Regions from separate parts of the Streptomyces sp. NPDC024017 genome, predicted to be linked through region 4. Evidence: riboswitches for the same ligand, from Rfam matches in the RefSeq annotation. Region 4 holds a riboswitch; each other region holds the start of a gene.
The links. A riboswitch is a leader RNA that binds a small molecule or an ion and turns the genes downstream of it on or off. The one in region 4 is predicted to bind cobalamin.

Region 1 (7,708 bases), on a different contig from region 4:
ACGTAGCCGCCGTTCAGCGCCCGCAGGATGTGCCCGATCTCGTCGGTGGTCTTCTCCAGCCGGGGCACGACCTCGGTGCAGGCGAACTCCAGCACGGCGACGGCGTCGGGCAGTTCGGTGCCGAGGACCTCCCGGACCAGCGGCGCGCTCTCGGCGACCGCCCAGCCGCGCTCCTCCATGCCCTCCGCGAGCCGCCGGCACAGCTGCTCCAGCAGGTCGATCGCGTCGGCGGCGCTGCGCGACGGGCCGTCCACCAGGTCCGTCAGCTCGACGGGCACCTTCACCGGAGCGCCCGGCTCGGCCAGCAGCTCCTTCTCGACCAGCCCGAAGTGCTGCGCCAGCGACGCCCTGAGGCCCGGCAGCGCGTTGGCCTGCCCGCCCCACACCTGCGAGGCGCGCAGCACGGCCAGCACGAGGTTGACGCGCGGCTCGGCGACCGGCCCGCCGCCCAGGATGTGCAGGCCGTCGCGGATCTGCACGTCCTTGATCTCGCACAGATAGCCGTCGATGTGCATGACGAACTCGTCGAACGCCTCGTCGTCCGGCTGCTCGTCGACGTGCAGGTCGTGGTGGAGTTCGGCCGCCTTGACCAGCGTCCAGATCTGGGCGCGCACGGTCGGGGCCTTCGTCGGGTCCAGGTCCGAGACGAGCGCGTACTCGTCGAGGAGCTGCTCCAGCTTGGCCAGGTCGCCGTAGGTGTCGGCGCGGGCCATCGGCGGCACGAGGTGGTCGACGACCGTGGCATGCCCGCGCCGCTTGGCCTGGGTGCCCTCGCCCGGGTCGTTGACGATGAACGGGTAGATCAGCGGCAGGTCCCCGAGGACCGCGTCCGGGGCGCAGCCCCCGCTGAGCCCGAGGCCCTTGCCCGGCAGCCACTCCATGGTGCCGTGCTTGCCCATGTGGACGATGGCGTCGGCGCCGAAACTGTTCTCCAGCCAGCGGTAGGCCGCCATGTAGTGGTGGGACGGCGGCATGTCCGGGTCGTGGTAGATCGCGATCGGGTTCTCGCCGAAGCCGCGCGGCGGCTGGATCATCACGACGACGTTCCCGAACTGCAGGGAGGCCAGCACGATGTCGTCCCCGTCGACGTACAACGAGCCAGGCGGCTCGCCCCACGCCTCGGTCATGGCGTCCTTCAGCTCCGGGTCGAGCTTCTCGAACCACGCCCGGTAGTCCGCCAGCGGCACCCGCGCGGGCGCGGCGGCCAACTGCTCCTCCGTCAGCCACTCCACGTCGTGCCCGCCGGCGTTGATGAGCCGGTGGATCAGCTCGTCACCCTCGTCCGGGTGCCCCTCGACGACGTACCCGGCGTCCCGCAGTGCGTCCAGCACCCGCACCGCCGAGGCCGGGGTGTCGAGCCCGACCGCGTTGCCGACCCGCGAGTGCTTGGTCGGGTACGCGGTGAAGACCAGCGCGAGCTTCTTGTCGGCGTTCTCCTTGTGCTTCAGCCGCGCGTGCCGTACGGCGATGCCGGCGACGCGTGAGGCACGCTCCGGGTCCGCGACGTAGACGGGCACGTCGTCGGGGCCCTGCTCCTTGAAGGAGAACGGCACGGTGATCAGCCGCCCGTCGAACTCCGGGATCGCCACCTGCATCGCGGCGTCCATGGGGGAGAGGGCGGCGTCCGAGTCCTCCCAGGCCTGCCGCGACGACGTCAGGCACAGGCCCTGCAGCACGGGGATGTCCAGCTCGGCGAGGGCGCCGATGTCCCAGGCCTCCTCGTCGCCGCCCGCCGAGGCCTGCGAGGCGTGCGTGCCGCCGGCGGCGAGGACGGTGGCGACCAGGGTGTCCGCCTGCCCGAGGATCTCGTACAGCCCCGCGTCCGCCCCGCGCAGCGAACCGCAGTACACGGGCAGCGCGTTGGCGCCCCGCGCCTCGATCGCGTCGCACAGGGTGTCGACGAAGGCGGTGTTGCCGCTGAGGTGGTGGGCCCGGTAGAAGAGCACGCCGACGGTCGGACGGCCCTCCACACGGGCGCGTTCGCCGTGGACGCCGTACTCCGGCATCTTGCGCGGCTCGACGAACCCCTCGCCCGTCAGCAGCACGGTGTCGGAGAGGAACCGGGCGAGTTCGGTGAGGTTGTCCGGCCCGCCCTCCACGAGGTACTTCAGCGCCTCGGCCACGACACCGGCCGGGACGGACGACTCGGCCATCAGCTCCGCGTCCGGCACGGCCTCGCCGCCGAGCAGCACGGTGGGGACGCCGGAGGCCTTCAGCGCGGCGAGACCGTCCTCCCAGGCCCGCTTGCCGCCGAGCAGCCGGACGACGGCGATGCCGGCCCCGTCCAGCAGGGCCGGAAGCTCCTCCCGGACGTCCACGCGGGTCGGGTTGCCGATCCGGTAGTCGGCACCGGAGGCGGCCCGGGCCGCCAGCAGGTCCGTGTCGGCGGTCGACAACAACAACACTGTGCTCATGCGGGCGCTCCCGGTGGAATGAAGGGCAGTCCTTGCGGCGCGCCGGACTCGATGAGCCGCCACAGCGCGTCCGTGTCCGCGTGCTGTTCGATCAGGTCGCCGAGCCGGTCGAGTTGCTCCTCGCGCAGCGCGGCGAACGAGGTCTCCGGCGCGGGCACGAAGCGGCGGCCCGCGGCGGCCGCCACCTCGCGCAGAAAGGCCCGCCGGAAGCCGTCCGACTCCAGTGAGCCGTGCCAGTGCGTGCCCCAGGTCTGGCCGACCCGGCAGCCGTCCAGGAAGGGGACTCCTCCGGTGACGTCGGCGACGCCGTGGTGGATCTCGTAACCCTCGACGCGCTCCCCGAGGGCCTCGCCCACCGGCCGCGTGAGGGTCTTCTCGCGGGCGAACCGCACCCGCACGGGCAGGATCCCGAGCCCGTCGACGTGGCCCCGGCGGCTCTCGACGTCGTCCTCGATGTGCTCGCCGAGGATCTGGAAACCGCCGCAGATGCCGAGGACCGGCCGCTGCTCGGCGGCCCTGCGGGCCAGGGCGTCGGCGAGCCCCCGCTCGCGCAGCCACTCCAGCGCACGGACCGTCCCGCGGGTGCCGGGCACGACGACGAGGTCGGCGTCGGACAGTTCCTCCGGCCGGTCCACGAACCGCACCACGACGCCCGGTTCGGCGGCCAGGGCGTCCACGTCGGTGAAGTTGGACATGAGCGGCACGGCACAGACCGCGACGCGCAGCACGTCCTCGCCGACCGGCGGGGCGACGACGGACTCCCGGACCGCTCCCCGCAGGGAGACCCGCAGCCCGTCCTCCTCGTCGATCCCGAGGCCGTGCCGGAAGGGCAGCACGCCGTACGTACGCCGCCCGGTGAGCCCGTGCAGCATGTCCAGGCCCGGCTCCAGCAGGGAGACGTCCCCGCGGAACTTGTTGACGAGGAACCCGGCGACACACTCCTGGTCCTCGGGCGACAGCAGCGCCACCGTCCCGAAGAACGAGGCGAACACACCGCCCCGGTCGATGTCGCCGACGACGAGCACGGGCAGCCCGGCGTTACGGGCGATCCCCATGTTCACGATGTCCGTCCGCCGCAGATTGATCTCGGCGGGAGAACCGGCCCCCTCACAGATCACCGCGTCATACGTGCCCCGCAACTGCTCCAGACAGTCCAGCACCGTCCCCAGCAGCTTCTGCTGCCGCCCGCCGTGGTACCCGCGCGCGCTCAGCTCCCCGACCGGCTTGCCCAGCAGCACGACCTGACTGCTCTGCTCGCCACCGGGCTTGAGGAGCACGGGATTCATCAGCGCGGTCGGCTCGACCCGGCAGGCCTGCGCCTGCATGGCCTGCGCCCGGCCGATCTCGGCGCCCTCCTTCGTCACGAAGGAGTTCAGGGACATGTTCTGCGCCTTGAAGGGCGCGACCTTGACGCCCTGCCGCACCAGCCACCGGCAGATCCCGGCCGTCACGACGCTCTTGCCGGCGTCGGAGGTGGTACCGGCGACGAGAAGCCCACCGCTCATGTCATTTCCCCCTCTTCAGCAACCGCGCACTCTTGAGCAACCGCGCACCGGCGCACACCCCGAGCGCGAGCCAGGTGACGCGCCTCGACAGCCGCACGGCCCGTGCGACGTCGTGCGTGCCGACGGCACGCCCCTGCGTGTTCAGCACGGGCCGGTGCTCCACCCGCCCGCCGTACGAGAGCGTCCCGCCGAGCCGCACCCCGAGCGCCCCCGCGAACGAGGCCTCCACAGGACCGGCGTTGGGACTCGGATGCTGCGCCGCGTCGGCCCGCCAGGCCCGGACGGCCCCCCGCGGATCCGGCCCGGCCAGGACGGCGAGGACGGCGGTCAGCCGCGCTCCCGGCCACCCCGCGACATCGTCCAGCCGCGCGGAAGCCCACCCGTACCGGCGGTAGCGGGCCGACTTGTGCCCGACCATGGCGTCCAGGGTGTTGACCGCCCGGAACCCGAGCAGCCCCGGCACCCCGCCGACGGCCCCCCACACCAGCGCCCCCACCACCGCGTCGGAGGTGTTCTCGGCGACGGACTCGACCACGGCCCGGGCCATGCCGTCGGCATCGAGGGCCTGCGGATCCCGCCCGCACAGATGCGGCAGCCGGGCCCGGGCCGCCTCGACGTCCCCGGCCTCCAGGGCACGCCCGATGGCCTGGGCCTCCCGGGCCAGCGAAGTCCCCCCGACGACGGCCCAGGTGGCGGCACCGGTCAGCGCGACGGAGGCGACGGCGGACGTCCGCACGGCACGCGCGGCGACGGAACCGAGGGCGACGGCCCCCGACGTACACACGACGGTGTGCAGCGCGCCCCACCCGCGGTGGTCCCGCCACAACACCCGCTCCACGGCACCCGCGGCCCGCCCGAACGCGGCGACCGGATGCCCCCGGCGAGGATCACCGAGCAGCAGGTCACCGATCAGACCGGCGGCGGCGCCGTACGCGAAGACGCGACCGGCACCCATGGGCTCAGCCGGCCAGGAGGGCGGGCAGGGGTGGGGTGTTGAACCTCGATCGGCAGCCGCGCATGGCGATATATGTCCTCACTCAGGGTGTCCACGCCCTGGTTCGACGAGACCGGCGGTGAGAGTTCCTGGCTCCCGGGGATTGCTACCCCGGTGACAGTGGCGGGACCGCGCCGGACTTGCACCGGCTTCCTCTCCTGCCGCCGTACTGGCCCCGGCAGTCCACCACGGCCGGGAACCGCCGTCAACTTGCCGTTGACCTGCGAGGGGAGAGTGTGGAGAACCCCACATCGACCCCTGCGCACACACGACGACCGGGCGGCACAGGACTTGAGGTCCCATGCCGCCCGGCGGACGATGTGCGATCGGGCCGTCAGGCCACGATCAGGTAGATCCCGTACCCGACAGCCGCCGCACACGCCGCGAAGCACGCGTACGCACCGGTGACCGCGAGGCCCGCGGACCCGCCCTGGGCCACCGCCCGCTCGCGGCGGGACAGGCCGGTGATGCCGAGGGTGAACAGGCCCACGAGAGCCACGGTGACCACGAGGCTGACGCCGAACACGGAGCCGAGGGCCGCCCAGTCGATCTTCATCTCAGAGATTCTTCCTTGTTACCGGTGGGCGGGGTCAGACCGTGGTGGTCGTGGTCGGCGTGCGCTCGGCGGTGGCCTGCGACGGGAACGCGGGGACCGGGTCCTCCGACGCCGCAGCCGTACCACCCGCCGGGGGCGGTGTCACCGCGGCCATCGCCGTGGTCACCACACCGGCCGGCTCCGCCTCGTCGGTGTCGTTGACGTTGGTGTGGTCGACGACCTCACGCCGGGACAGCTTCCAGATCGCCGCGCTGGAGGCGACGAGGAAGACGGCCACCACCGCGGTGCCCCAGTTGCCGAAACCGGTGACGTACTCGGCGAGCGCGGCCACCAGCGCGGCCGCCGGCAGCGTCAGGCCCCACGCGACGAACATGCGCGTCGCGGTCGACCAGCGGACGACACCGCCCTTGCGGCCGAGCCCCGCGCCCATCACCGAGCCGGACACGGAGTGGGTGGTGGACAGGGAGAAACCGATGTGGGAGGAGGCCAGGATGACCGTGGCCGCGGAGGTCTGGGCGGCGAAGCCCTGCTGCGGCTGAAGGTCGGTCAGGCCCTTGCCCATGGTGCGGATGATGCGCCAGCCACCCAGGTACGTGCCCAGCGCGATCGCGATGCCCGCGGAGAGGATGACCCACATGGGCGGGTCGGAGTCGGGGGCGACGGCGCCGCCGGCGACCAGGGCGAGGGTGATGACACCCATCGTCTTCTGCGCGTCGTTCGTGCCGTGCGCCAGGGAGACCAGGCCCGCGGAGGCGATCTGGCCGGACCGGTAGCCCTTCTTGGAGGCCTCGCCGTCGGCCTTCCTGCCGAGGGAGTACGTCAGCCGCGTGGCCAGCATCGCCGCGATGCCCGCGACCAGCGGGGCGGCGATCGCCGGGATCAGCACCTTGGTGACCAGCACGTCACCGTGCACCGCGCCGACGCCCGCCGAGGCGATCGTGGCACCGATGAGACCGCCCATGAGGGCGTGGGAGGAGCTGGACGGCAGTCCGACCAGCCAGGTCAGCAGGTTCCAGAGGATCGCGCCGACCAAGGCGGCGAAGATGACCTCGGGGCGGATGCCGGCCTCGTCGACGAGGCCTTTGGAGATCGTGTTGGCGACTTCGACGGACAGGAAGGCGCCGACCAGGTTGAGGACCGCGGACATGGCCACCGCGACCTTGGGCTTCATGGCGCCCGTGGAAATGGTCGTGGCCATCGCGTTCGCGGTGTCGTGGAAACCGTTCGTGAAATCGAACGCGAGTGCGGTTACCACCACAATCGCGAGGATCAGCGAGAAGCTTTCCATTTACCCAGGCAATCGTTCGAGGTCGTTGGCGCGACGAACGTAGGCAACCTGAGTGAACGGAAGATGAACTGGGAGGGGCGCAGGGGTGACTGCAACGGGGGGTCCTCGTTCCGCCCCGGAGCGGCGGCCCGGCGCCCCGGCGGCTAGGCGCCTCGCGCGAAGCGCTTCAGTCGATCGAGTGACCCGTTGAAGAGATTCTGGTCACCCGGCAGGGCCCCGCCGCCGTTGTCGAACTGCCAGAAGGTCCAGGAGGACCAGCCGGCCGGCAGCGCCCCCGGGCCCGCCGCGTCGTAGCGGGCGATCCACAGGTCGTGGCCTGCGGCGAAGGCGCGACTGCCGCCCGTGCACGTGTTCCACCAGTGGGTCGTCGTGTAGATCACCGGGCGGCGGCCGGTGATCCGCTTGATCTCGTCGCTGAACGACGCGATCCAGCCGACCATCCCCGCCCTGCTCAGGCCGTAGCACTTGTGCTTCTTGTCGTACGGGTTGTATTCGATGTCGAGCGCGGGCGGCAGCGTCCAGCCGTCCGCCGTCCAGCCGCCGCCGTTGCGTACGAAGTGCGCCGCCTGCGCCCGGCCCGAGGACCGGTCCGGCAGCGCGAAGTGGTAGGCGCCGCGCACCAGGCCCGCCGCGCGCGAGTCGTTGAACTGCCGGTCGAAGTAGGGGTTGCGGTAGGTGGTGGACTCGGTCGCCTTGACGTAGACGAACCGGGCGCCCTTCGCCTTCGCGCTCCGCCAGTCGACGTTCTTCTGGTGGGACGAGACGTCGTGCCCCTCGGGGCGGCTCGCCGCCGAGGCCGGAACCTCGGCGAGTGCGGTCCCGCCCAGGGCGAGTGCCGCCGCTGATGCCGCCAGTAAGCGGCCGCGGCGTCGGGTCGGTGTGCGGTCACGGGCCATGTGCTTCCCCCCGGAATGGCGACGTGCACGGCAAATCTCCCAGAGCGTACTGGAA
Region 2 (7,708 bases), on a different contig from region 4:
CACTGACCAGGATCGACGGTGACACCGCGGCCACGCTGAACCGTTTCGACGACTACTGGGGCGGCCGGGCCCAGGCGTCCGGAGTCACGGCCAGGTTCGTCTCGGACGGCACCGCCCGCGCCAACGCCCTGCGCTCCGGTGACGTCGACATCGCCGAGTCCCTTCCCGTCGGCCAGGTCGCCGCCCTGGACGAGGAGGAGGTCCACGAGGTCAACACCGCCCGAAACACCAGCCTTTACCTCAACACCAAGTCCGGCGCCTTCACCAAGGCGGGGCTGCGGGCAGCGGCACGTGAGGCGATCGACACCTCGGTCATCGCCAAGGGCGCCTACGAGGGGCACGCCGTGCCCGCGCAGGGCCTGTTCGGTCCGGCCCTGACCTGGGCGGCCGGCAAGCGCGTCGAACCGACCGGGCGGGCGCGGGCGACCGGCCCCGGCGGCGACAGCATCACCCTCGCCACCTACAGCGACCGGCCCGAGCTGCCGGAGGCCGCCCAGGTGCTCCAGCAGCAGCTGCAGAAGGCAGGGTTCGAGGTGAAGCTGGAGGTGCGTACGTACTCGCGTCTCGAAGGCGACCTGCTGGGCGGCAAGTTCGACGCGGCGGTCTTCTCGCGCAACATGATGCTGGACACCGGCGACCCGGTCACCGTCCTCGCGAGCGACTACACCTGCGACGGTTCCAACAACCTGTCGTTCCTGTGCGACAAGAACGTGGACAAGCTGGTCGCCGCCGCCCAGGCCGAGTCCGACACCGCCGAGCGGCAGAACGCCGCCATGAAGGCGGAGGCGGCCGTGCTCGGCACCGACTCGGTGATTCCGCTGGTGCACCTGAAGCTCGTCGCGGGCGTCGCGACGTCTGTGCAGGGCGCGCTGCCCGACCCGTACGAGCGCACCCTCATAGGCACGGGGACCCGACACTGAACAGCGACAAGAGGCCCTCGATGAACGGTGCCGCCGCGGGTCTGCGCGCACTCGCGCACAGCGGCGTCCCGGCGCTGCTGTGGCGGACCACGCTCGTGGCCGCCCTGGTGTGCGGAATCGGCCTGCTGCCGTGGCTGTCCCGTACCGACCCCGCGCTGACCGTGCTCAGGGCGAGGTCGGCGGACCGCGAGCCGACTCCCGAGACCCTGCACGCCATCCGGGACCAACTGGGCCTCGACGACGGCCCGCTGGTGCTGCTCGGCCGCTGGCTCGGCGGGCTGCTGCACGGCGACGCGGGCACGTCCTGGGTGTCCGGCACCCAGCTGCTGCCGGGCGTCGTGCTGGCGCTCGGCGTGTCGTTGCTGCTGATGGCCGGGGCCCTGGTGGTCGCCGCGGGCACGGCGGCCGCCGTCTGCGCCCGCACGCTCCGGCTGGGCGCGCGGGGCCGGCTCGGGGCGCGCCGCCCCGGCGGGACGGCGACGGCCGTACTGGCCGCGCTGCCCGAGTTCCTCGTCGCCTCCGTACTGGCCTCCGTGATCGGCGTGCAGCTGGGATGGCTGCCCGCCCTGGGCTGGTACGGGCCGCAGTGGATGGTGCTGCCCTCGCTCGCCCTCGGCCTGCCCGCCGGGGCGGTCCTGGGACGGATGCTCGACGACCTGCTGCCCGGGGCGTTCGCGGAGCCCTGGGCCATGGCGACCGCGGCACGGGGTGTTCCGCCGAAGTCCGTGGCACGGCAGGCGGTGCGCCGCTGCGTGCCCGGACTGCTGCCGAACCTGGCGCTGTTCGTGGTCGGCCTGACCGGAGGATCGGTCGCCGTCGAGCAGATCTTCGACATCCCGGGCCTGGGACGGCTCACCCTGCACGCCGCACTCGCCCAGGACCTGCCCGCCCTGCAGACCGGCACACTCGCCCTCGTCCTGCTCGCGGCCACCGCGGGGATCCTCGCCCGGCTCACCGCCCGGCTGCTGATCGGGCCCGCGCTGCGCGACGGCGCCCTGCAGTCCCTGCACCGGCCCCGGCCGCCCGCGCCCCGCACGCTCCCGCTGCTCTACGGGGGACTGCTGGCCGCCGTCATCGGGTTCGGGCTGCCCCGCGATCCGCTCGCCCTGGACACGCTCGCCCGGCTGCAAGCCCCGTCCGCGGAGCACCCCTTCGGCACGGACGCGCTCGGCCGCGACGTCCTCGCCCGGATCTCCCACGGCGCGCTGACCACGCTCGGCACCGCCCTCGCGGTGAGCGCCGCCGCCCTCGTCGCGGGGCTGCTGCTGGGGCTGCTGCCGAGGCTGTCCGGGCCGCTGGTCGACACCCTCAGTGCCGTACCGCCCGTACTGGCCGGGCTCCTCGTCACCGGCATCATGGGCAGCGGGCCCTGGACGCCCGCGTTCGCCGTGGCTGTCGTGGCCTGGTCCCCGCTGGCCGCGCACACCTCCTCCCTGCTGCGGCAGGAGCGTGCGACCACTCATCTGACGGCCACCCGCGCGCTGGGGGCCGGCCGCTGGTACCTGCTCCGGCACGAACTGCTGCCCGCCGTCCTGCCCCCGGTCGCCCGGCACGCCCTGCTCCGGCTCCCGAGCATCGCACTGAGCCTCGCCGCGCTCGGCTTCCTCGGCCTGGGCGCCCAGCCGCCGTCCCCCGAGTGGGGCCTGCTGCTCGCCGAGAACCAGCCGTACGCCGAGCGCGCCCCGTGGGCCGTCCTGTCCCCGGCCGCCGTGCTCGCGCTGCTCGGGGCGCTCGCGGTGACGGCCGCGGGCGGCGTACGGCTGCCGCGGCGGCGCAAACGGCCCGAGGGCCCGGCCGAACCGCCTGAGGACCGGCTCACGCCTGCCCCGCGGCAGCGACTTGACCGCCCCCACGCCCTCCTGACTCCCGTGCCCGCCTCACAGACAGAAGAACGATGACCCACCTCGTCTCCCGGGTGCTGGCCCGCAAGGCCGCCCGTACCTCCGACGCCGGGACACCGAAGTCCCCGCGCGAGAGCACCTGGCGCCTCGGCAAGGAACTCTCGCCGCTGCTGCGGCTGCTGATCCTCACCCAGCTCGCCTTCAACATCGGCTTCTACGCCGTCCTGCCGTTCCTCGCCGGGCATCTCGGCACCGCGATCGGCATGGCGGGCTGGCTGGTCGGGTTCGTGCTGGGGCTGCGCACCTTCAGCCAGCAGGGGCTGTTCGTGGTCGGCGGCTGGCTCGTCGACCGGTTCGGGGTGCGGCCGGTCGTGCTGGCCGGCTGCGTGCTGCGGATCGCCGGGTTCGTGTGGCTCGGGTACGCGGAGGCGAGCTGGGCCGTGATCGGGGCGGTGCTGGTGATCGGATTCGCCGCCGCGCTGTTCTCCCCCGCCGTGGAGTCCGAGGTGGCCCGCCAGGCGGTCGTGTGGGAGGAGAACGGGCACGGCTCGCGCACCCGTGTCCTCGCCCTGTTCAGCGTGGCGGGCCAGGTCGGGGCGTTCGTCGGGCCGCTGCTCGGCGCGCTGCTGCTGGCCGTCGACTTCCGCACCGCGTGCCTCGCCGGTGCCTGGGTCTTCGTGCTCGTCCTCGCCGGGCACCTGTGGCTGATGCCGCAGCACATCCCCGGCCGGGTCCGCGTCCGGGAGCGGGGCGGGGCCCGCGCCCTGCTGCGCAACCGCCGCTTCCTCGCCCTGTGCTGTGCCTACGGCGCCTATCTGCTCGCCTACAACCAGCTCTATCTGGCCCTGCCGGACGAGGTGCAGCGCGCGGCGGGCTCCCAGGCTCCGTTGTCCTGGCTCTTCGCGCTCTCCTCGGTGCTGGTGGTGTTCACCCAGCTGCCGGTGACCCGCTGGGCGGGCGACCGGCTCGATCTGCGCCGCTCCATGACCGCGGGGCTGCTGCTGATCGCGTCCGGTTTCGCGGTGGTGGCCGCGGCACGGCCGGCCGGCTGGACCGGCACCGCCGGGCTGCTGCCCGCCGCGGGCTTCGTGATCTTGCTCACCGTGGGGCAGATGCTGGTCGTGCCCGCCGCCCGCGCCTGGGTGCCCGACCTCGCCGAGGAGGGCCGGCTCGGCCTCTACATGGGTGCGTTGTCGTCGGTGTCCGGCCTGATCGTCCTCGCCGGCAGCGCGGCCACCGGCTCCCTGCTCGACCTGGGCCTGCCCGCCGCCGTGCCGTGGCTGGTCCTCGCGGCCGTAACGGCCCTGTCGGTGGCTGTGCTGCCGCGCCGTGAGAAGGGGGCGGGGGCGGCGGCCTGAAACGGCGTCGGCGCCCCGCGGCAACCGGGCGCACGGGAGTGTCACCCCGGCGGGCGACCTCTTCGCTCCGGGATTTCCGAGTCGGCACCCGTCGAGGACACCGCCGCGGAGATCGGTGGTCACGCGGCGCCAGTATCCTGGGTCGGCTGCGGCACCCCCACCAATCCCCGTGCAGAAGCGGGGAGTTCGGCCTGCGGCGACGACCTTCCCACACGCATGAGACGAGGACGAGTGCTGCTAGCGGGCCGCTACCGGCTGGATGTTGAGATCGGGCGCGGTGGAATGGGAGAGGTCTGGCGTGCGTACGACGAGACGCTCGCCAGAGCGGTGGCCGTCAAGCTGCTGCTCCCCCAGGACACCGATGCCACGGCGGCCTCCCGGTTCCGTCTGGAGGCTCAGACCGCCGGGCGTCTCAACCACCCCAACGTGGTCGGTGTCCTGGACTTCGGCGAGTACGACAACCGGCTGTACCTGGTGATGGAGCTGGTCGAGGGCGACAGTCTCGCCCGGGTGCTGTCCGGCTCCGGTGCGCTCCCCGCCGAGCGGGTGGCCACGCTCGCCGCGCAGGCCGCCGCGGGGCTCGCGGCGGCGCACGGGCAGGGCATCGTGCACCGGGACGTCAAACCCGCCAACCTGCTGCTGGACGCGGGCGGCACACTGAAGATCGGCGACTTCGGCATCGCGCGGTTCCTAGACGACCCGGGCGCCGCGCTCACCGCCACCGGCCAGATCGTCGGCACCGGCCTCTACCTCGCGCCCGAGCGGGCCCTGGGCAAGCCCGCCGGGCCCGCCTCCGACATGTACTCCCTGGGCTGCGTGCTCTACCAGCTCCTCAGCGGCCGCCCGCCGTTCGAGGCCGACACCGCCGTCGCCCTCCTCCACCAGCATCTCGACTCGGCCCCCGTGCCGCCTCGCGAACTCGGAGTCTCGGGACTGCCGCCGGCGTTCGAGAACTACCTGCTCGGTCTGCTCGCCAAGCAGCCCGAGGACCGGCCCACTGCCCAGCAGGCCGCCGCGTGGTTCGCCGGAGGCGCCTGGCGGGGCCTGCCCGAGCCGCTGCCGGAGGTCTCGGGGCCGCTGCGGCCGGCGACCACGTCCGCGGCGATGCCGGCCGGGCCGGGCCCGTACGCGGCCGCCGACACCAGCCACCCGACCACGTATGCACTGCCCGCGACCCCGGGGCACCGCAGCGCGGCCCGGGCGGCCCAGGCGGGGCGTTCGGGCCGCTCCCGCGGGCGCGGCGGCGTCCGCAGCCGGTCGAGACTGGCCGCGACGGCCGCCGCCGCGGCACTCTTCCTCGCCGCGATGCTCCTCGGCATGCGCTGGTTCTCGCCCGACACGACCGCGGAGGGCACGGAACCCGACGCGTCCCCGTCCGCGAGCAGCCCCGCCGCCACACCGTCCGCCGGCTCCCCCTCTCCCCTGGCCTCCGGCCCGGCGGCAAACCCGGCAGCCGCCACCACGCCGACCACCGGCACCGTGGCGGATGTCACTCCGTCCACGCCCGCTTCCCCGACTCCTCCCGCGCCCGCGCCGAGCGCCGCGACTCCGACGGCGGAAGCAGGCGACGGCCAACCGGAGCAGCCGAAGCCGGAGAAGCCGCACGAGGCCGGAAACGGCGGGGAGAGCGACGACGGAGACGACGGCGGCGACGACTGACCCGGCCCGGATGTCGCGCGACGGCGCCCCGCCCCGGAGCACGTGGATCAGCCGGGGGATGCGCCGGTGTGCGAGTGGGCGCCCCCTCGCGCGCCCCTCGGGTGGCTTGTCATCGCCCTTACCCCGGCCTTATTGTCACCAGGCCTTGGTGAACGGGAAATCCGGTGTGATGCCGGTGCGGCCCTCGCCACTGTGAATCGGGAAGTCCGGCTCCGGCCCTCACGGGCAGCCACTGGGTCCTTGCGACCCGGGAAGGCGGAGTCCGGGCGGTGGTACCCGTCAGCCAGGAGACCGGCCAAGGCGCGTCAACCATCCACGAGGTGCTGGAGAGGGTCTGCTGAGCCATGCACATTGCCGAGGGTTTCCTTCCTCCGGCGCACGCGGTCGCCTGGGGCGTCGCGTCGGCGCCGTTCGTCGTCCACGGGGTCCGGTCGCTCACCCGTGAAGTGCGCGAGCACCCCGAGAGCACCCTGCTCCTCGGTGCGTCCGGCGCCTTCACCTTCGTCCTGTCCGCCCTGAAACTGCCGTCCGTCACCGGCAGTTGCTCGCACCCCACCGGCACGGGCCTCGGAGCCATCCTGTTCCGGCCGCCCATCATGGCGGTGCTGGGCACCATCACCCTGCTCTTCCAGGCGCTGCTGCTCGCGCACGGCGGCCTGACCACGCTCGGCGCCAACGTCTTCTCGATGGCGATCGTCGGCCCCTGGGCCGGATACGCCGTCTACAAACTGCTGCGGCGCTACGACGCGCCGCTGATGGTCGCGGTGTTCTGCGGCGCGTTCGTAGCCGACCTGTCCACCTACTGCGTCACCAGCGTGCAGTTGGCGCTCGCGTTCCCCGACCCGGGCAGCGGATTCCTGGGCGCGCTCGGCAAGTTCGGTTCCATCTTCGCCATCACCCAGATCCCGCTCGCGGTGAGCGAGGGCCTGCTGACCGTGCTCGTGATGCGGCTGCTGGTGCAGTCCAGCAAGGGCGAACTGACCCGGCTGGGCGTGCTCCTCGCCAAGCAGCAGTCCCGGACCGAGACCGAGGCGGTGGCCCGATGAGCAGGAACACGAAGATCAACCTGTTGCTGCTGCTCGTCGTGGCCGCGCTGGCCGTACTGCCGCTCGCGCTCGGTCTCGGCGACCACAAGAAGGAGCCGTTCACGGGCTCCGACGGTGAGGCGGAGTCCGCGATCACCGAGATCGAGCCGGACTACGAGCCGTGGTTCTCCCCGCTGTACGAACCGCCGTCCGGGGAGATCGAGTCGGCCCTGTTCTCCCTCCAGGCGGCTCTCGGCGCCGGCGTCCTCGCCTACTACTTCGGCCTGCACCGAGGCCGCCGGCAGGGAGAGCAGCGGGCGCTGGAGCGGGAGGCCGAGAGCGCGCTCGCCGGTGACGCCGGGAAGTCCCCCGCCGAACGGGACTGATCGCGCGTGCTGCCGATCGACGCGGCGGCGCACAGCAGTCGCTGGCGCCGCCGCCATCCCGTGGACAAGGCCGTGCTCGGGCTCGGCCTCACCGTGCTCGCGATCTCTCTGCCGCCCTGGCCGGGCGCGGCCCTGGTGCTCCTGACGGCCCTGGTGGTGCTGCTGGGGCCGGCCGGTGTGCCCGGGCGGCGGCTCTGGCGGGCCTATCGGGTGCCGCTGGGCTTCTGCGTGACCGGCGCGGTCACGCTGCTCGTCCAGGTGGGCGGCCCCGGGGGGTTCGTCTCCCTCGCCGGTGACGGGCCGTTGCGGGCCGGGGAGTTGCTGCTGCGCACCTCGGCGGCGTCCCTGGGCGTACTGCTGTTCGCCTTCACCACGCCCATGTCCGACCTGCTGCCCCGCCTGGTCCGGGCCGGGATTCCCGCCCCGGTCGTCGACGTCGCGCTCGTGACGTACCGGATGAGCTTCCTGCTGCTGGACTCCGTGCGCCGCATCCGGGAAGCCCAGGCGGCCCGGCTCGGC
Region 3 (7,708 bases), on a different contig from region 4:
GCCTTCTCGACCTGGCCCCAGCCGGGGGCCATCGGGACGAACCAGCTGGACTCGGCCGCGGTGGCGGGGACCGCCGTCTTCGGGTCGTTCTTGAGCGTCGCGAGGTCGGTCTTGTTGTTGGGCAGGTTGCCCTTGGCCATCAGGCCCTTCTGCCCGGAGGAGCCGGTGAACGCGTTGATCCACTCGGCGGCCAGGGCCTGCGCGTCGGACTTCACCGGCACCGCGAGGTCGGAGCCGCCCAGGAAGACGGGCATGTTCTTGCCGGACGGGCCGGGCATCACGAAGTTCTCGAGGTTGCCCTTGAGCCTGCCGCTCTTGTCGTTCTTCGGGTCCTCGGAGGTGGCGCCCTCCCAGGCGGCGGCGAAGATCATGGCGGACTTGCCCTGGCCGTAGACGATGTAGCGGTCGGACTCGTCCTTGGTCTTGTCGCCGTGCATGTAGCTGTCGACGACGTTCTTGAACTCGGTGAGGCCCTTGAGGGACTCGGGCGAGGAGAGAGAGGCCTTCCACTGGCCGCCCGACTCGGTGGCGATGGCGCCGCCGGCGTCGTAGACGAAGGACATGGCCGCGTACCAGTCGCGGGTGGGCTGGTACCAGGCGCTGAACTTGTCGCCCTGCTTCTTCTGGATCTTGTCCAGGGCGGCGGTCAGCTCCTTGTACGTCTTGGGTGCCGACTTCACCCCGACGGAATCCGCCACGTCCTTGCGCCAGTTGGCGACGCGGCCGCCGGCGTAGTACGGGACGCCGTAGGTCTTGCCCTCGTAGGTGACCGAGGCCTTGAGGCCGTCCAGCCAGACGTCCGAGTTGTCGAATTTCGCCTGGTCGAGGGGGGCGAAGGCGCCCTTGACCATGTAGCCGAGCATCTCGGTGTTGCCCATCTCGACCACGTCGGGGGCCTTGTCCGTGGCGAGGACGGCGTCGAGCTTGGCATTCTTGTCGGGCCAGCCGTAGTACTCGTGGTTGATCTTGAGGCCGGGGTGCTTCTTCTTCACCGCGGCGTCGGCGGCCTTCACCAGCCCCGGCCAGTTGTTCTGCGCGTCGACGGTGAGCCAGACGGTCAGCTCCTTGGCGTCCGCGCCCTTGTCGGAACCCCCGCCACCCTCGCCGCCGCACGCCGCGATGGAGACCATCATGCCCGCGATACCGATCGCGGCTGTCAGCTTGCGCTTCACGCCACCCTCCTCAGGGATCCCACAACCCCCCTGGCTCCCCGCAGTGAACGTGGGGCCGGGCCTGGACCAATGGTGTAGACCAGTACGGGGAGCTTGGACCAGACCACGAAGCCTGTCAAGGCTCCAGATACAGCCCTGACCAGCCGTTATGCGACCTACATATGCAGGAACCTTTAAGTAAGAAGCCAGCGAAAACCTGGGTGCACACGGCATACTGCGGGTAGACCACAGGGAATGGTGGACTAGACCAAAAGAGGCGCCGACGGTATACAAGTGGGATCGTGTCGGCAGACCGAGCCGGGAAGGCGGAGCATGAGCACCGACGTCAGCAGTGCGGAGAACGAGAACGGGGTGCCCGTCCGTACCGCACGCGTGCCCAAGTACTACCGCCTGAAGAAGCACCTGCTCGACATGACGGAGACGCAGGCGCCGGGCACGCCGGTCCCGCCCGAGCGCACCCTGGCGGCGGAGTTCGACACCTCACGCACGACCGTGCGCCAGGCGCTGCAGGAGCTGGTCGTCGAGGGCCGGCTGGAGCGCATCCAGGGCAAGGGCACCTTCGTCGCCAAGCCGAAGGTCTCGCAGGCGCTGCAACTGACCTCGTACACCGAGGACATGCGCGCCCAGGGCCTCGAACCCACCTCGCAGCTGCTGGACATCGGCTACATCACGGCGGACGACCGCCTGGCCGGGCTGCTCGACATTACGCCCGGCGGACGCGTGCTGCGCATCGAGCGGCTGCGCATGGCCAACGGCGAGCCGATGGCCATCGAGACCACCCACCTGAGCGCGAAGCGCTTCCCGGCGCTGCGGCGCTCGCTGGTGAAGTACACGTCCCTCTACACGGCGCTGGCCGAGGTCTACGACGTCCATCTCGCGGAGGCCGAGGAGACCATCGAGACGTCACTGGCCACCCCGCGCGAGGCCGGCCTGCTCGGCACCGACGTCGGCCTGCCGATGCTGATGCTCTCCCGGCACTCGCTGGACCGGGACGGCCAGCCGGTGGAATGGGTGCGGTCGGTCTACCGCGGGGACCGGTACAAGTTCGTGGCCCGGCTGAAGCGGCCGGTCGACTAGCGGCCTGTCGACCAGCGGCCTGCGGCGGGGATTCCGCCGCTGCCGGGGGCTGTCGCCGAGGCCCGGTTTCGGTTGGGTACCGCATTGCGGACGAGGGGTTCCGCTATCGCCACACCCTGACCTAGATTGCCTGCGCATTACACAGGTGATCACTTAGGGGACGGAGCCGCCTGATGTCGCAAGCCCCAGAAGTCAGCAGAGGGGCGGTGGTGACGCCCCTGCGCGTCGTCATCGCCGTCTGCCTCATCGCGCCGTTCGTGGCCATGCTGTGGGTCGGCTCGTACGCCAAGACCGATCCGGCCTTCATCGGGATCCCGTTCTTCTACTGGTACCAGATGGCGTGGGTGCTGATCTCCACCGTCCTGACGATGATCGCCTACAAGCTGTGGCAGCGTGACCAGCGCGCCCGCTCGGCCGCGAAGGGCGGTGCGTCGCAGTGAAGGACGGCGTGAACGGCGTCGCGCTCGGCGTCTTCATCTTCTTCTTCGTGGCCGTGACGGTCATGGGCTTCCTGGCCGCGCGCTGGCGCAAGGCCGAGAACGAGCAGAGCCTCGACGAATGGGGCCTGGGCGGCCGCTCGTTCGGCACCTGGATCACCTGGTTCCTGCTCGGCGGCGACCTGTACACGGCGTACACCTTCGTCGCCGTGCCGGCGGCGATCTACGCGGCGGGCGCGGCCGGCTTCTTCGCCGTGCCGTACACGATCCTGGTGTACCCGCTGATCTTCACCTTCCTCCCCCGCCTGTGGTCGGTCTCCCACAAGCACGGGTACGTCACGACGTCCGACTTCGTGCGCGGCCGCTTCGGCTCCAAGGGCCTGTCGCTGGCGGTGGCGGTGACCGGCATCCTGGCGACGATGCCGTACATCGCGCTCCAGCTGGTCGGCATCCAGGCCGTGCTGGACGTGATGGGCGTCGGCGGCGGCGAGGACACCAACTGGTTCATCAAGGACCTGCCGCTGCTGATCGCGTTCGGCGTACTGGCGGCGTACACGTACTCGTCGGGACTGCGGGCCCCCGCGCTCATCGCGTTCGTGAAGGACACGCTGATCTACATCGTCATCGCGGTGGCGATCATCTACATCCCGATCAAGCTGGGCGGCTTCGACGACATCTTCGCCAAGGCCGGCGAGGCGTACAGCCAGACCAACCCCGCGACGGGTGCGCCGCGCGGTGCGCTGACACCGGCCGAGCCAGGCCAGTGGACGTACGCCACACTGGCGTTGGGCTCCGCCCTGGCCCTCTTCATGTACCCGCACTCGATCACGGCGACGCTGTCCTCGAAGAGCCGTGAGGTGATCCGCCGCAACACCACGATCCTGCCGCTGTACTCGCTGATGCTGGGTCTGCTGGCGCTGCTCGGGTTCATGGCGATCGCGGCGGGCATCAAGGTGCAGAACGGGCAGCTGGCGATTCCGCAGCTGTTCGAGACGATGTTCCCGGACTGGTTCGCGGGCGTGGCGTTCGCGGCGATCGGCATCGGCGCGCTGGTGCCCGCGGCCATCATGTCCATCGCGGCGGCGAACCTCTTCACGCGCAACATCTACAAGGACTTCATCAAGCCGGACGCCACACCGGCGCAGGAGACCAAGGTCTCCAAGCTGGTCTCCCTGCTGGTGAAGGTGGGCGCGCTGGCCTTCGTCCTCACCATGGACAAGACAGTCGCCATCAACTTCCAGCTCCTGGGCGGCATCTGGATCCTGCAGACCTTCCCGGCCCTGGTCGGCGGCCTGTTCACCCGCTGGTTCCACCGCTGGGCGCTGCTCGCCGGCTGGGCGGTCGGCATGATCTACGGCACGGCCGCCGCGTACGGCGTGGCCTCCCCGACCCAGAAGCACTTCGGCGGCTCCGCGAAGGAGATCCCGGGCATCGGGGAGATCGGCTACATCGGCCTCACGGCGTTCGTCCTGAACGTGGTGGTGACGGTGGTCCTGACCTTCGTCCTGAAGGCCCTGAAGGCCCCCGAAGGCATCGACGAGACCAAGCCGGAGGACTACACGGCGGACGCGGGCGACCCCGGGGTCCAGGTGGAGCTTCCGCCTGCGACTGCTGGTTCCGCGCACTGATTCCAGGGCCCCGACCCACCACGAACACCCCGCAGCGGGCCGCCGTGACCATGCGTCACGGCGGCCCGCTGTCACGTAAAGCTGACGCTCTGACACCACCGCGACACAACATCTGGGGGTGCCGCCGGAACCCAACACAAGATGTATGCTCATGCTCGCTGCCGCCGCAGGGGAATCCGGTGCGAATCCGGAACTGTCCCGCAACGGTGTACTTGTGCATGTTTTGTGCACGAGAGTCAGTCCGAGGACCTGCCGACAGCGCACCCGGCCACCCGGCCGGTGTGCCCTGACGTCCGGGCCTCGTGGAATGGGCCGGTGGACGCGACGCCGCGTGCGCTCGCGTGCTGCCCCCTGCCCTCGACGAGGCCCCCGTGCCGAGCGAGGGAGAGCCCCACGTGACCATCGCGCCAGCCGAACCGGTCTCAGCCGCCGAAGAAGAGCACGACGCTCCCGGTACCGCGCTGCTGCGGACCCTGACCGAGCTGACCGCCGACCTCCCCGACACCGACCCCGGCCGGGTCGCCGCCGCCGCGCTGCGCGGCCGGTCCGCGCGGGCCGGCGAGTCGGAGTTGCGCGAGCTTGCGACGGAGGCGGCCGCCGGTCTCATCTCCGAGGACCCCGCCTACTCGCGGCTGGCCGCCCGGCTGCTGACCATCGGCATCCGCGAAGAGGCCGCCTCGCAGGGCGTCACGTCCTTCACCGAGTCCGTCGCGGTCGGCCACCGCGAGGGCCTCATCGCCGACCGCACCGCCGAGTTCGTCCGGCTGCACGCGGCCCGGCTCGACGCCCTGATCGACACCGGCGCCGACGACCGCTTCGGCTACTTCGGCCTGCGCACGCTGTACAGCCGCTACCTGCTGCGCCACCCCCTCACCCGCAAGGTCGTCGAGACGCCCCAGCACTTCATGCTGCGGGTGGCGAGCGGCCTCGCCGAGGACGACACCACACGCGCGCTGGACGAGGTCGCGGCCCTCTACGGGCTCATGAGCCGCCTCGACTACCTCCCTTCCTCCCCCACCCTCTTCAACTCGGGCACCCGGCACCCGCAGATGTCGTCCTGCTACCTCCTCGACTCCCCCAAGGACGAGCTGGACTCCATCTACGACCGGTACCACCAGGTGGCCCGGCTGTCGAAGCACGCCGGCGGCATCGGACTCGCGTACTCCCGCATCCGCGCCCGCGGTTCGCTGATCCGCGGCACCAACGGCCACTCCAACGGCATCGTCCCGTTCCTGAAGACCCTCGACGCCTCGGTCGCCGCCGTGAACCAGGGCGGCCGCCGCAAGGGCGCGGCCGCGGTCTACCTGGAGACCTGGCACTCCGACCTCGAGGAGTTCCTGGAGCTGCGCGACAACACCGGTGAGGACGCCCGCCGTACGCACAACCTGAACCTCGCGCACTGGGTGCCGGACGAGTTCATGCGGCGCGTGAACGCCGACGCGCACTGGTCGCTGTTCTCCCCCTCGGACGTGCCCGAGCTGGTCGACCTGTGGGGCGAGGAGTTCGACGCCGCGTACCGGGCGGCCGAGGCGAAGGGCCTCGCGAAGAAGACCCTGCCCGCCCGTGAGCTGTACGGGCGCATGATGCGCACCCTCGCGCAGACCGGCAACGGCTGGATGACCTTCAAGGACGCCGCCAACCGCACCGCCAACCAGACGGCCGAGCCGGGCCACGTCGTCCACTCCTCCAACCTCTGCACGGAGATCCTGGAGGTCACCAGCGACGGGGAGACGGCGGTCTGCAACCTGGGCTCGGTCAACCTGGGTTCGTTTGTCGACACGTCGACCGGTGCCCTGGACTGGGAGCGGCTGGACGAGACGGTCCGCACGGCCGTGACGTTCCTCGACCGGGTCGTGGACATCAACTTCTACCCGACCGAGCAGGCGGGCCGCTCCAACGCCCGCTGGCGCCCGGTCGGCCTGGGCGCCATGGGCCTCCAGGACGTCTTCTTCAAGCTGCGCCTGCCCTTCGACTCGCCCGAGGCCAAGGCGCTCTCGACCCGTATCGCCGAGCGCATCATGCTCGCCGCGTACGAGGCCTCCGCCGACCTAGCCGAGCGCAACGGCCCGCTGCCGGCCTGGGAGAAGACACGTACGGCCCGGGGCGTGCTGCACCCCGACCACTACGACACGGAGCTCACCTGGCCGGAGCGCTGGTCGGCCCTGCGCGAGCGCATCGCCACCACCGGCATGCGCAACTCGCTGCTGCTCGCCATCGCGCCCACGGCCACCATCGCCTCCATCGCGGGCGTGTACGAGTGCATCGAGCCGCAGGTGTCCAACCTGTTCAAGCGCGAGACGCTGTCGGGTGAGTTCCTCCAGGTCAACTCCTACCTGGTGGACGAGCTGAAGCGGCTCGGCGTGTGGGACGCGCGCAGCCGGGAGGCCCTGCGCGAGGCCAACGGCTCGGTGCAGGACTTCGCCTGGATCCCCGAGGAGGTGCGCGCCCTCTACCGCACGGCGTGGGAGATCCCGCAGCGCAGTCTGATCGACATGGCGGCGGCCAGGACCCCGTTCCTGGACCAGTCCCAGTCCCTGAACCTCTTCCTGGAGACGCCGACCATCGGCAAGCTCTCCTCGATGTACGCCTACGCCTGGAAGTCCGGGCTGAAGACGACGTACTACCTGCGCTCGCGCCCGGCGACCCGCATCGCCCGCGCCGCCCAGGCCACCGTCCCCGTGCAGGCCACCCCGGACCCCGAAGCGGTCGCCTGCTCCCTGGAAAACCCCGAGTCCTGCGAGGCCTGCCAGTAATGAGCACCCAGAACCTTCTCGACCCCGGCTTCGAGCTCACCCTGCGCCCCATGCGCTACCCGGACTTCTACGAGCGCTACCGGGACGCCATCAAGAACACCTGGACCGTGGAGGAGGTCGACCTCCACTCGGACGTCGCCGACCTCGCCAAGCTCTCCCCCGCCGAGCAGCACCTCATCGGCCGGCTGGTCGCCTTCTTCGCGACGGGCGACTCGATCGTCGCGAACAACCTGGTGCTGACGCTGTACAAGCACATCAACTCCCCCGAGGCGCGGCTGTATCTGAGCCGGCAGCTCTTCGAGGAGGCCGTGCACGTCCAGTTCTATCTGACGCTGCTCGACACCTATCTGCCCGACCCGGAGGACCGTGCTGCGGCCTTCGCGGCCGTGGAGAACATCCCGTCCATCCGCGAGAAGGCCTCGTTCTGCTTCAAGTGGATGGACTCGGTGGACAAGCTCGACCGGCTGGAGACCCAGGCCGACCGCCGCCGGTTCCTGCTCAACCTGATCTGCTTCGCCGCGTGCATCGAGGGCCTGTTCTTCTACGGCGCCTTCGCGTACGTCTACTGGTTCCGCAGCCGGGGCCTGCTGCACGGCCTGGCCACCGGGACCAACTGGGTGTTCCGCGACGAGACGATGCAC
Region 4 (7,708 bases):
TAAGGGGCCCGGGCTACTTCTTGGCGCCCCGGGGCACGGTCACGGACGTGAGGAGCGCGGTGCCGGGGGCGAGGGCCCGCCAGGTCGTGCCGCGCCAGGACAGGACGGCGATCGCGGAGGTGGGGAACTTCGTGCGGACCTGCTCCAGGGTGTCGTCGAGGCCGTCATCGGCGAGGGCCAGGATCAGTTCCTCCAGCTCCGGGTTGTGCCCGATCAGCAGCAGCGTCTCCACCTCGGCGGGCACCTCGTGAATGACGGCCAGCAGACCCGACGGGCCGGCGGCGTACAGCCGCCGGTCGTGCCGGACCGGCGGGGGCGTGCCCCACTCGGCGGCGGCCAGGTCCCAGGTCCGGCGGGCGCGGACCGCGGTGGAGCACAGCGCGAGGTCCGGCAGGAGGTCGGCGTCGGCGAGGGCCCGCCCCGCCGCGGGGGCATCCCGGCGGCCGCGCGGGGCGAGGGGGCGTTCGTGGTCGGCCACGTCCAGCGGCCAGGCGGACTTGGCGTGCCGCAGCACGATCAGGCGGCGCAGCGGGCCCGCTCCGGCACGGTCGATCACGACGGGGCTCCCAGGTCGCGGGTGAGGTCGAGACCGAGGAGCCGGTCGGCGTAGGCGTACGTCTCGAAGCGGGCGCCGTCGGCCAGTTCCGGCTCGGTCTCGACCTGGCGCAGGACGTCCAGCACCCGCGGCACGTCCAGGTCGTCGTCCCAGGCCTCGCGCAGCCGTCTCCGCACGTCGTCGGGAATCGGCCGCGAGGGCTGCCGCGCCCAGCGGGCGACCGCGGTGCGCCAGCGGGCGAGGGTGGCGCGGGCGTCGTCGAGTCCGGCCGCCTCCAGCCGGACGGGGGCGCTGTGGTGCCGGGCGATCAGGGCGAGGCGCAGGGCGGCGGGGTCGGACTGGTCCGGCGGGCCGGGCTCCACGGGCGCGACGGCGATCCGCACCCCGTCGGGTGCCGCCCCGCCCTCGGCGGTGACGTGGACGACCTGGGCCTCGCCCAGACCGGCACTGACGTCGGGGCTGTCCTCGAACGGGCGGATGCCGAGCGTCGCGGCGCCCGCGCGCAGCTCCGCGTGCCGACGGCCGCCGGTCAGCAGCGCCCACACCGGTGTGCCGCCGAGCTCCAGGGTCCGGACGAGCAGGTCCCCGACGAGCAGCACCCGCAGGTTCGTCGTGTCGGAGCCGGGCGCGTGCACCTCGACACGGGTCAGGCCCCGGAGGGCCGGGGCGGCGTCGACCGGCTCACGGGTTCGGGCGTCGATGATGCGCAGCACGAGGCGAGCGTAGGCGGGTGGGCGGGCACACGCAGGCAGGTTCGGCCTTTTCCGGCCACCGTGGCGCGATCATCCCACCAATGGCGTGCCCGGCCGCTCCTCTCAGGCCAGCGTGCCCAGGAACCGCACATGAGGCCGCCCCTCGGGCCCTTCCGGGCTGACGGCGGCCCGCACCCCGTACACCTCGGCGATGAGCTCCGCCGTGAGGACGTCGCCCGGAGTGCCTCCCGCCACGACCCGCCCCGCGCACAGCACGACGACTCGATCGCAGTACATCGCCGCGAGGTTGAGGTCGTGCAGGGCGACGACGGTGGTGACCGGCAGGCTCGTGACCAGGGTGAGCAGGTCGAGCTGGTGGTGGATGTCGAGGTGGTTGGTGGGCTCGTCGAGCAGGAGTTCGCGGGGTTCCTGGGCGAGCGCGCGGGCGATCTGCACCCGCTGGCGTTCGCCGCCCGACAGGGTGTGCCAGAGCCGGCCGGAACGGCCGTCGAGGCCCGTGCGCTCCAGGGCGGCCCGCACCGCGCGCTCGTCGTCCGCGGAGGCGGGTGTCCAGGCGCGGCGGTGCGGGACGCGGCCCAGCCGCACGATGTCCTCGACCGTCAGCTCGACCTGGGTGTCCGACTGTTGCTCGACGACGGCGAGACGCCGGGCGACGGTGCGGCGGGGCAGGTCACCCAGCGGTGTGCCGTCGAGGGTGACGACTCCGGAGGCCGGCGTGAGCAGCCCGGCCAGCAGCCGCAGCAGCGTGGACTTGCCGGAGCCGTTGGGGCCGAGGACACCGACGGTGGAGCCGGTCTCCGGTGCGAGGGCGACGCCGTCCAGGATGAGACGCCCGTCGGCACGGCGGCTGACCCGGTCGGCCCGAAGCCCCGCCTCCACCGATGCCCCCGGGCCGGTCACCGCGCCCTCCGCGTGCGGTACAGCACCGCCACGAACGCCGGCACCCCGATCAGCGACGTCACGACGCCCACCGGAACCTCCTGCGGATCCAGGACCGTACGGGCCAGGGTGTCCACCCACACGAGGAACACCGCGCCCGCCAGGGCGGTGACCGGCAGCAGCCGCGCGTGCCCGGGGCCGGTCAGGGCCCGGGCGGCGTGCGGCAGGACCAGTCCGACGAAGCCGATCGCCCCGGCCGAGCTGACCAGCGCGGCCGTGAGCAGGGCCGTGACGCACAGCAGCACCAGGCGGGTGCGGGCGACCGAGACCCCGAGCGCGGCCGCCGCGTCCTGCCCGAAGGCGAAGGCGTCGAGGGTACGGGCGTAGGACAGGCACACCACCAGTGCCAGGGCCAGCACGGCCAGGCACAGCCACACGTCGGTCCAGCCGGCGCCGCCGAGCGAGCCGAGGAGCCAGAAGAGCACGCCACGGGTCGTCTCGGCGTCGGCGGAGGTCATCACGACGAACGAGGTGAGGGCCGAGAAGAGCTGCATGGCGGCGACGCCCGCGAGGACGACCCGGTCGGTGGTGCCGCCGAGGGTGTGGCTGAGCAGCAGCACCAGCGCGAACGACAGCAGGGCGCCGAGGAACGCGCCCGCGGACACCGAGAGGGCACCGCCGCCCGCGCCGAGCACGACCACGAGGACCGCTCCGGTGGAGGCGCCCGAGGACACCCCGAGCACGAAGGGGTCGGCGAGCGGGTTGCGCAGCAGCGACTGCATCACCGCCCCGCACACGGCCAGTCCGGCTCCGCACACGGCCGCGAGAAGGGTGCGCGGCAGCCGCAGCTGCCAGACGATCCCGTCCCGGATCGGCGTCAGCTCCGAGCTGCCGAGGCCGAGATGGGCGGCCACGACGGACCACACGTCGCCGACGCGGATGTCGGCGGGACCGATGGTGATGGCCACGGCGAGGGAGGCGACGAGCGCGACGGTCCCGGCCGCCCCGAGCGCGAGCCCGGCCCCGCGCCGGGGCCGGAACCCGACGCCCAGGAGTTCCCGGGCGGTCACTTCACCAGCCCGAACCGGCGCAGTCCGGCGGCCACCTGCTCCACGCCCTCGACGGTGCGGATGGTCGGGTTCATGGCCTGCCCGCTGAGCAGCACGTACCGCTTGTGCCGGACGGCGTCCATGTTCTTGGTGACCGGGTTGGACTCCAGGAAGGCGATCTTCTTCGCGGCCGACTCGGCCGTCTGCGACTTGCGGGTGAGGTCGCCGATGACCAGGACGTCGGGGTCGCGGTCGGCGACCGTCTCCCAGTTGACCTGCGGCCACTCCTCGTGTGTGTCGTCGAAGGCGTTCTTCGCGCCGAGGGCCCGGGTGATGATGCCGGGCGCTCCGCAACAGCCGGCCAGGTAGGGCGACTCGGAGTTCGCGAACCAGTAGAGGAGGGTGACGTCGGAGGCGTCGATGCCGGCCGTGGCCTTCTTCATGCGCTGCTGGAGGGAGGCCACGAGCTTGTCGCCCCGCTCCTTCACCCCGAACACGGTCGCGAGGTCGCGGACTTCACCGTAGACGGTGTCGATGCCCAGGGCCTTGTCGCGTGCGCCGTCGCCGCCGCCCGAGTTGTCCTTGCCGGCGCAGTCCGACGGAGAGACGTAGGTGGGGACGCCGAGCTTCTCGAACTGCTCGCGGGTGGCGACGCCGCCCTTGCCGAGGGTGGAGACGAAGGACGCGGCGACGAAGTCGGGCTCGGTGTCCAGGACGCGTTCGAAGGACGGATTGTTGTCGGCGATGCGCGGCACCTTCGCGTCGGCCTTCTCCAGCCCCTTCATCACGGGGTCGGTCCAGGTGGCCGTGCCCGCGAGGCGGTCGGCCAGGCCGAGGGAGAGCAGGATCTCGGTGGTGCCCTGGTTGAGGGAGACGGCATGCCGTGGCGCGGCCGGGACGCGGACCTCGTGCCCGCAGTTGGTGAGCGTGACGGCGGCCTTGGCATCGGTGGACCCGGTGCCGCCGCCGCAGCCGGTCAGGAGCAGGGAGCCGGCCGCGAGCAGGACGGCGGCACGGGCGGGTCGGGCGAGGGGCACGGGAACCAGTCCTCAGTCGTCGAGGGCCCGATCGCGGAGCCCGGTCGTACGGTGCTCCCCCGCCGCATGCGGCCGCGGGGGCCGCCAGCAGGTCTTCGGACTCGGGTTCACCCGGTGCGGGACGCCTTCCCGGACGACCGAAGTCGTCCAGTGGCCGAGGCCCCGCCCGTCCCCCTCACCGCTGCGCGTCAGTTCCGGATTCGCACCGGATTCCCTGACCCACGTACATGGGTTCGACTGGCCTCGGCAAGCTATCACGGAGGCCTCCGGGAATCACCGCGCACTCTGTGCCGTTGTCGTGAGTGCAATGCGTCCACGACTCGCGAGGAGGCCGCCGGTGTACGGCGACGAGGCAACGGTCCGCAGGATCCTCACCGAGCTCGGCGACACGTGGGCCGTGGTGGGCCTGTCGTCGAACCAGCAGCGGGCGGCGTACGGCGTCGCCGCCGTCCTCCAGCGTTTCGGCAAGCGCGTCGTGCCGGTGCATCCGAAGGCGGAGACGGTGCACGGGGAGAAGGGGTACGCGAGCCTGGCGGACATCCCCTTCGACGTGGACGTCGTCGACGTGTTCGTGAACAGCGACCTCGCCGGTCCGGTCGCGGACGAGGCGGTCGCCCGGGGCGCGAAGGCCGTCTGGTTCCAGCTCGGTGTCATCGACGAGGCGGCGTACGAACGGACCCGCGCGGCGGGCCTGGAGATGGTGATGGACCGCTGCCCGGCGATCGAGATCCCACGGCTGTCTCATCACCGCGTACAGAAACCCTGAAGCGTTTCCCAGGAAATACCCGAATCCGGTCAAGGCTGCACAACTCGTCTTCTGCCGCCGGCCGGTCGATTCCTAGCCTGAGGCCTCTTGCTCCCCGAACTCCCCGAGTTCATCTTCGAGAGGCCCTGTATTCATGGAAAGAGACGGCCTGCGCCGGGATGTCGGGCTGATCGGGCTCATGTGGGCATCGGTCGGTTCCATCATCGGCTCGGGCTGGCTGTACGGCGCCGAGAAGGCGGTCGTGACGGCCGGCCCCGCGGCGATCCTGTCCTGGCTCATCGGCGCCGTGGCGATCGTGCTGCTGGCCCTGGTGCACGCGGAACTCGGCGGCATGTTCCCGGTCGCGGGCGGCACGGCCCGCTATCCGCACTACGCGTTCGGCGGGCTGGCCGGCATGTCCTTCGGCTGGTTCTCCTGGCTCCAGGCGGCGACCGTGGCACCGATCGAGGTCGAGGCCATGATCGGCTACGCCGGGCACTGGCACTGGGCCCAGGGCCTCCAGCACGCGAAGGACGGGACGCTGACGACGAGCGGCTTCGTCGTCGCCGTCGTCCTGATGGCCGTGTTCGTCGTCGTCAACTTCCTCGGCGTGCGGATCCTGGCGCACACCAACAGCGCCGCCACCTGGTGGAAGGTGGCCGTGCCGCTGGCCGCGATCTTCATCATCGCCGCCGGCAACTTCCACCCGGGCAACTTCACCGAGCACGGCTTCGCCCCGTTCGGCGCCCACGGCGTGCTGAGCGCCGTCAGTTCCAGCGGCATCATCTTCGCCCTGCTGGGCTTCGAGCAGGCAATCCAGCTGGCGGGCGAGAGCCGCGACCCGCAGCGGGACCTGCCGCGCGCCACGATCGGCTCGGTCGCCATCGGGGCGGCCATCTACGTCCTGCTCCAGATCGTCTTCATCGCCGCCCTGCCGCTGGGCTCCTTCGCGCACGGCTGGACCAAGCTCGACTACCCCGGCATCAGCGGCCCGTGGGCGGGGCTCGCGACCCTGGTGGGCCTCGGCTGGCTGAGCGTGGTGCTGTACCTGGACGCGGTGGTCTCCCCCGGCGGCACCGGCCTGATCTACACGACGGCCACGTCCCGCGTCTCCTACGGGCTGGCCCGCAACGGCTACGCGCCGAAGCTCTTCGTCCGCACCGACGCCCGCGGCGTGCCGTGGTTCGGGCTGGTCGTGTCCTTCGTGACCGGCGTGGTCTGCTTCCTGCCGTTCCCGAGCTGGCAGCAGCTGGTCAGCTTCATCACCTCGGCGAGCGTGCTGATGTACGCGGGCGCCCCGCTGGCCTACGGCGTCTTCGCGGACCGGCTGCCGCACCGGGAGCGCCCCTACCGCCTGCCCGGCGGGAAGGTCCTCTCGCCGCTGTCGTTCGTGGTGGCCAACCTCATCATCTACTGGTCCACCTGGGACACCCTGTGGCGGCTCGGCGTGGCCATCGTCCTCGGCTACGTCCTGCTCGGCGGCTACGCCTGGTACGCCACGCGCAAGGGTCTGCCCGACGCGCCCCGGCTCGACTTCAAGGCCGCCCAGTGGCTGCCCGTCTATCTGCTGGGCATGGGCGTCATCTCCTGGCAGGGCGGCTTCGGCGGCCAGGGGCACCTGGCGCTGTGGTGGGACATCCTGGTCGTCGCGGTGTTCTCGCTGGCGATCTACTACTGGGCCCGGGCCTCGGCCTCCCTGTCCGGGGAGATCGAGCGGAGCATCGAGGAGGTGACCGTCGCGGAGGTGCCCGCACACTGACCGCCTGACCCGGTCAGTCGCCGAGGGCCGTACGGACACCGTCGATCGACGGCACGTCCGTGCGCCCCCGCGCCGATACGCAGGCCACGGCACGCCGCAGGGACCGGTGGAGCAGCAGCGGAGCGTCCGGTCCCAGGGCATCGAGGAGCGGGGTGACGGCGTTCTCCAGCATCGCCGTCACCATGGCCCAGCCGTCCGCGGTCCGGTCGTACAGCAGCCGCAGCGCGGTCCCGGGAGACCTGCCCAGGAGGATGGCGAACAGCTCGCGCAGCGCCTCGTCACGCTCCACGCGTTCCCAGGGAGCGTCGGAGAGGGCGAGCGTCCGCTCCAACAGGTCCTCCGCGTCGACCAGCCCGGCCGTGGCCGGGGACCGGGCCAGTTGCAGCAACGTCACCACGTGCTGGGCGGGTTCGGACCGCTCCGCCGCGGCCACGACGTCGGCGCACAGCGCGGCCACGGCCGGATCACCCGCACCGTGGATCTCGGCCGCGCGGGCCACCAGCGCCGCCACGGCCGGAAGCCTCGGCGAGTCCAGCAGCGGCCGCACCCGTGCGGCGCCGGCCTCCGGGCCAAGGAGAGCCATGTCCACGTAGGCCGCGTACAGCTCGTCCTCCAGGACCGGCGGTGACTCGACGGCCGGGGGCGCGCCGGACGCGGTCGCGAGGCGCTCGTTGACGATGGCCGGGGCGAGCATCACGCCGGTGAGCAGCGGCCCGTGGACGTCCGGAGGCATCCCGAGCAGGGAGCGGTGCGTGTGGGCGAACGGCGGGTAGGGCTGCCGGCCGTCCATCACGGCGAACGCGTAGCGGCGGGAGGCGTCGGCGCCGAAGGCGAAGTGGAACATGGACAGCAGGTACGGGGTGCCGTCGGCGCCGAGGAAGGCCATGGCCGGGTCGGCCTCCCACGGCAGGAGCCGCACCGCGGCCTCGAATCTGCTGCGGTGGTCGGGGCGCACATAGGCCAGGGGCCC

Region 1: another riboswitch for cobalamin. It lies ahead of AB0G20_RS34650 (cobalamin biosynthesis protein); the one in region 4 lies ahead of AB0G20_RS31810 (ABC transporter substrate-binding protein).
Region 2: another riboswitch for cobalamin. It lies ahead of AB0G20_RS25365 (energy-coupling factor ABC transporter permease); the one in region 4 lies ahead of AB0G20_RS31810 (ABC transporter substrate-binding protein).
Region 3: another riboswitch for cobalamin. It lies ahead of AB0G20_RS15845 (ribonucleoside-diphosphate reductase subunit alpha); the one in region 4 lies ahead of AB0G20_RS31810 (ABC transporter substrate-binding protein).

What each region holds. Positions count from the first base shown of each region.
Region 1 is NZ_JBEZYZ010000016.1:56,241-63,948, reverse strand. It holds gene cobN (cobaltochelatase subunit CobN) at 1-2,414, opposite strand, end outside; gene AB0G20_RS34655 (cobyric acid synthase) at 2,411-3,919, opposite strand; gene AB0G20_RS34650 (cobalamin biosynthesis protein) at 3,921-4,874, opposite strand; cobalamin riboswitch at 4,974-5,132, opposite strand; gene AB0G20_RS34645 (hypothetical protein) at 5,248-5,469, opposite strand; gene AB0G20_RS34640 (inorganic phosphate transporter) at 5,504-6,757, opposite strand; gene AB0G20_RS34635 (lysozyme) at 6,901-7,653, opposite strand.
Region 2 is NZ_JBEZYZ010000009.1:236,592-244,299, reverse strand. It holds gene AB0G20_RS25385 (ABC transporter substrate-binding protein) at 1-920, shown strand, start outside; gene AB0G20_RS25380 (ABC transporter permease subunit) at 941-2,818, shown strand; gene AB0G20_RS25375 (MFS transporter) at 2,815-4,119, shown strand; gene AB0G20_RS25370 (serine/threonine-protein kinase) at 4,336-5,778, shown strand; cobalamin riboswitch at 5,908-6,093, shown strand; gene AB0G20_RS25365 (energy-coupling factor ABC transporter permease) at 6,123-6,824, shown strand; gene AB0G20_RS25360 (energy-coupling factor ABC transporter substrate-binding protein) at 6,821-7,189, shown strand; gene cbiQ (cobalt ECF transporter T component CbiQ) at 7,196-7,708, shown strand, end outside.
Region 3 is NZ_JBEZYZ010000005.1:352,007-359,714, reverse strand. It holds gene AB0G20_RS15865 (extracellular solute-binding protein) at 1-1,172, opposite strand, end outside; gene AB0G20_RS15860 (GntR family transcriptional regulator) at 1,485-2,249, shown strand; gene AB0G20_RS15855 (DUF3311 domain-containing protein) at 2,423-2,689, shown strand; gene mctP (monocarboxylate uptake permease MctP) at 2,686-4,314, shown strand; cobalamin riboswitch at 4,453-4,586, shown strand; gene AB0G20_RS15845 (ribonucleoside-diphosphate reductase subunit alpha) at 4,710-7,067, shown strand; gene AB0G20_RS15840 (ribonucleotide-diphosphate reductase subunit beta) at 7,067-7,708, shown strand, end outside.
Region 4 is NZ_JBEZYZ010000013.1:226,722-234,429, forward strand. It holds gene AB0G20_RS31790 (histidine phosphatase family protein) at 14-556, opposite strand; gene AB0G20_RS31795 (hypothetical protein) at 553-1,269, opposite strand; gene AB0G20_RS31800 (ABC transporter ATP-binding protein) at 1,372-2,169, opposite strand; gene AB0G20_RS31805 (iron chelate uptake ABC transporter family permease subunit) at 2,166-3,200, opposite strand; gene AB0G20_RS31810 (ABC transporter substrate-binding protein) at 3,215-4,234, opposite strand; cobalamin riboswitch at 4,303-4,491, opposite strand; gene AB0G20_RS31815 (CoA-binding protein) at 4,572-5,000, shown strand; gene AB0G20_RS31820 (APC family permease) at 5,134-6,738, shown strand; gene AB0G20_RS31825 (ATP-binding protein) at 6,752-7,708, opposite strand, start outside.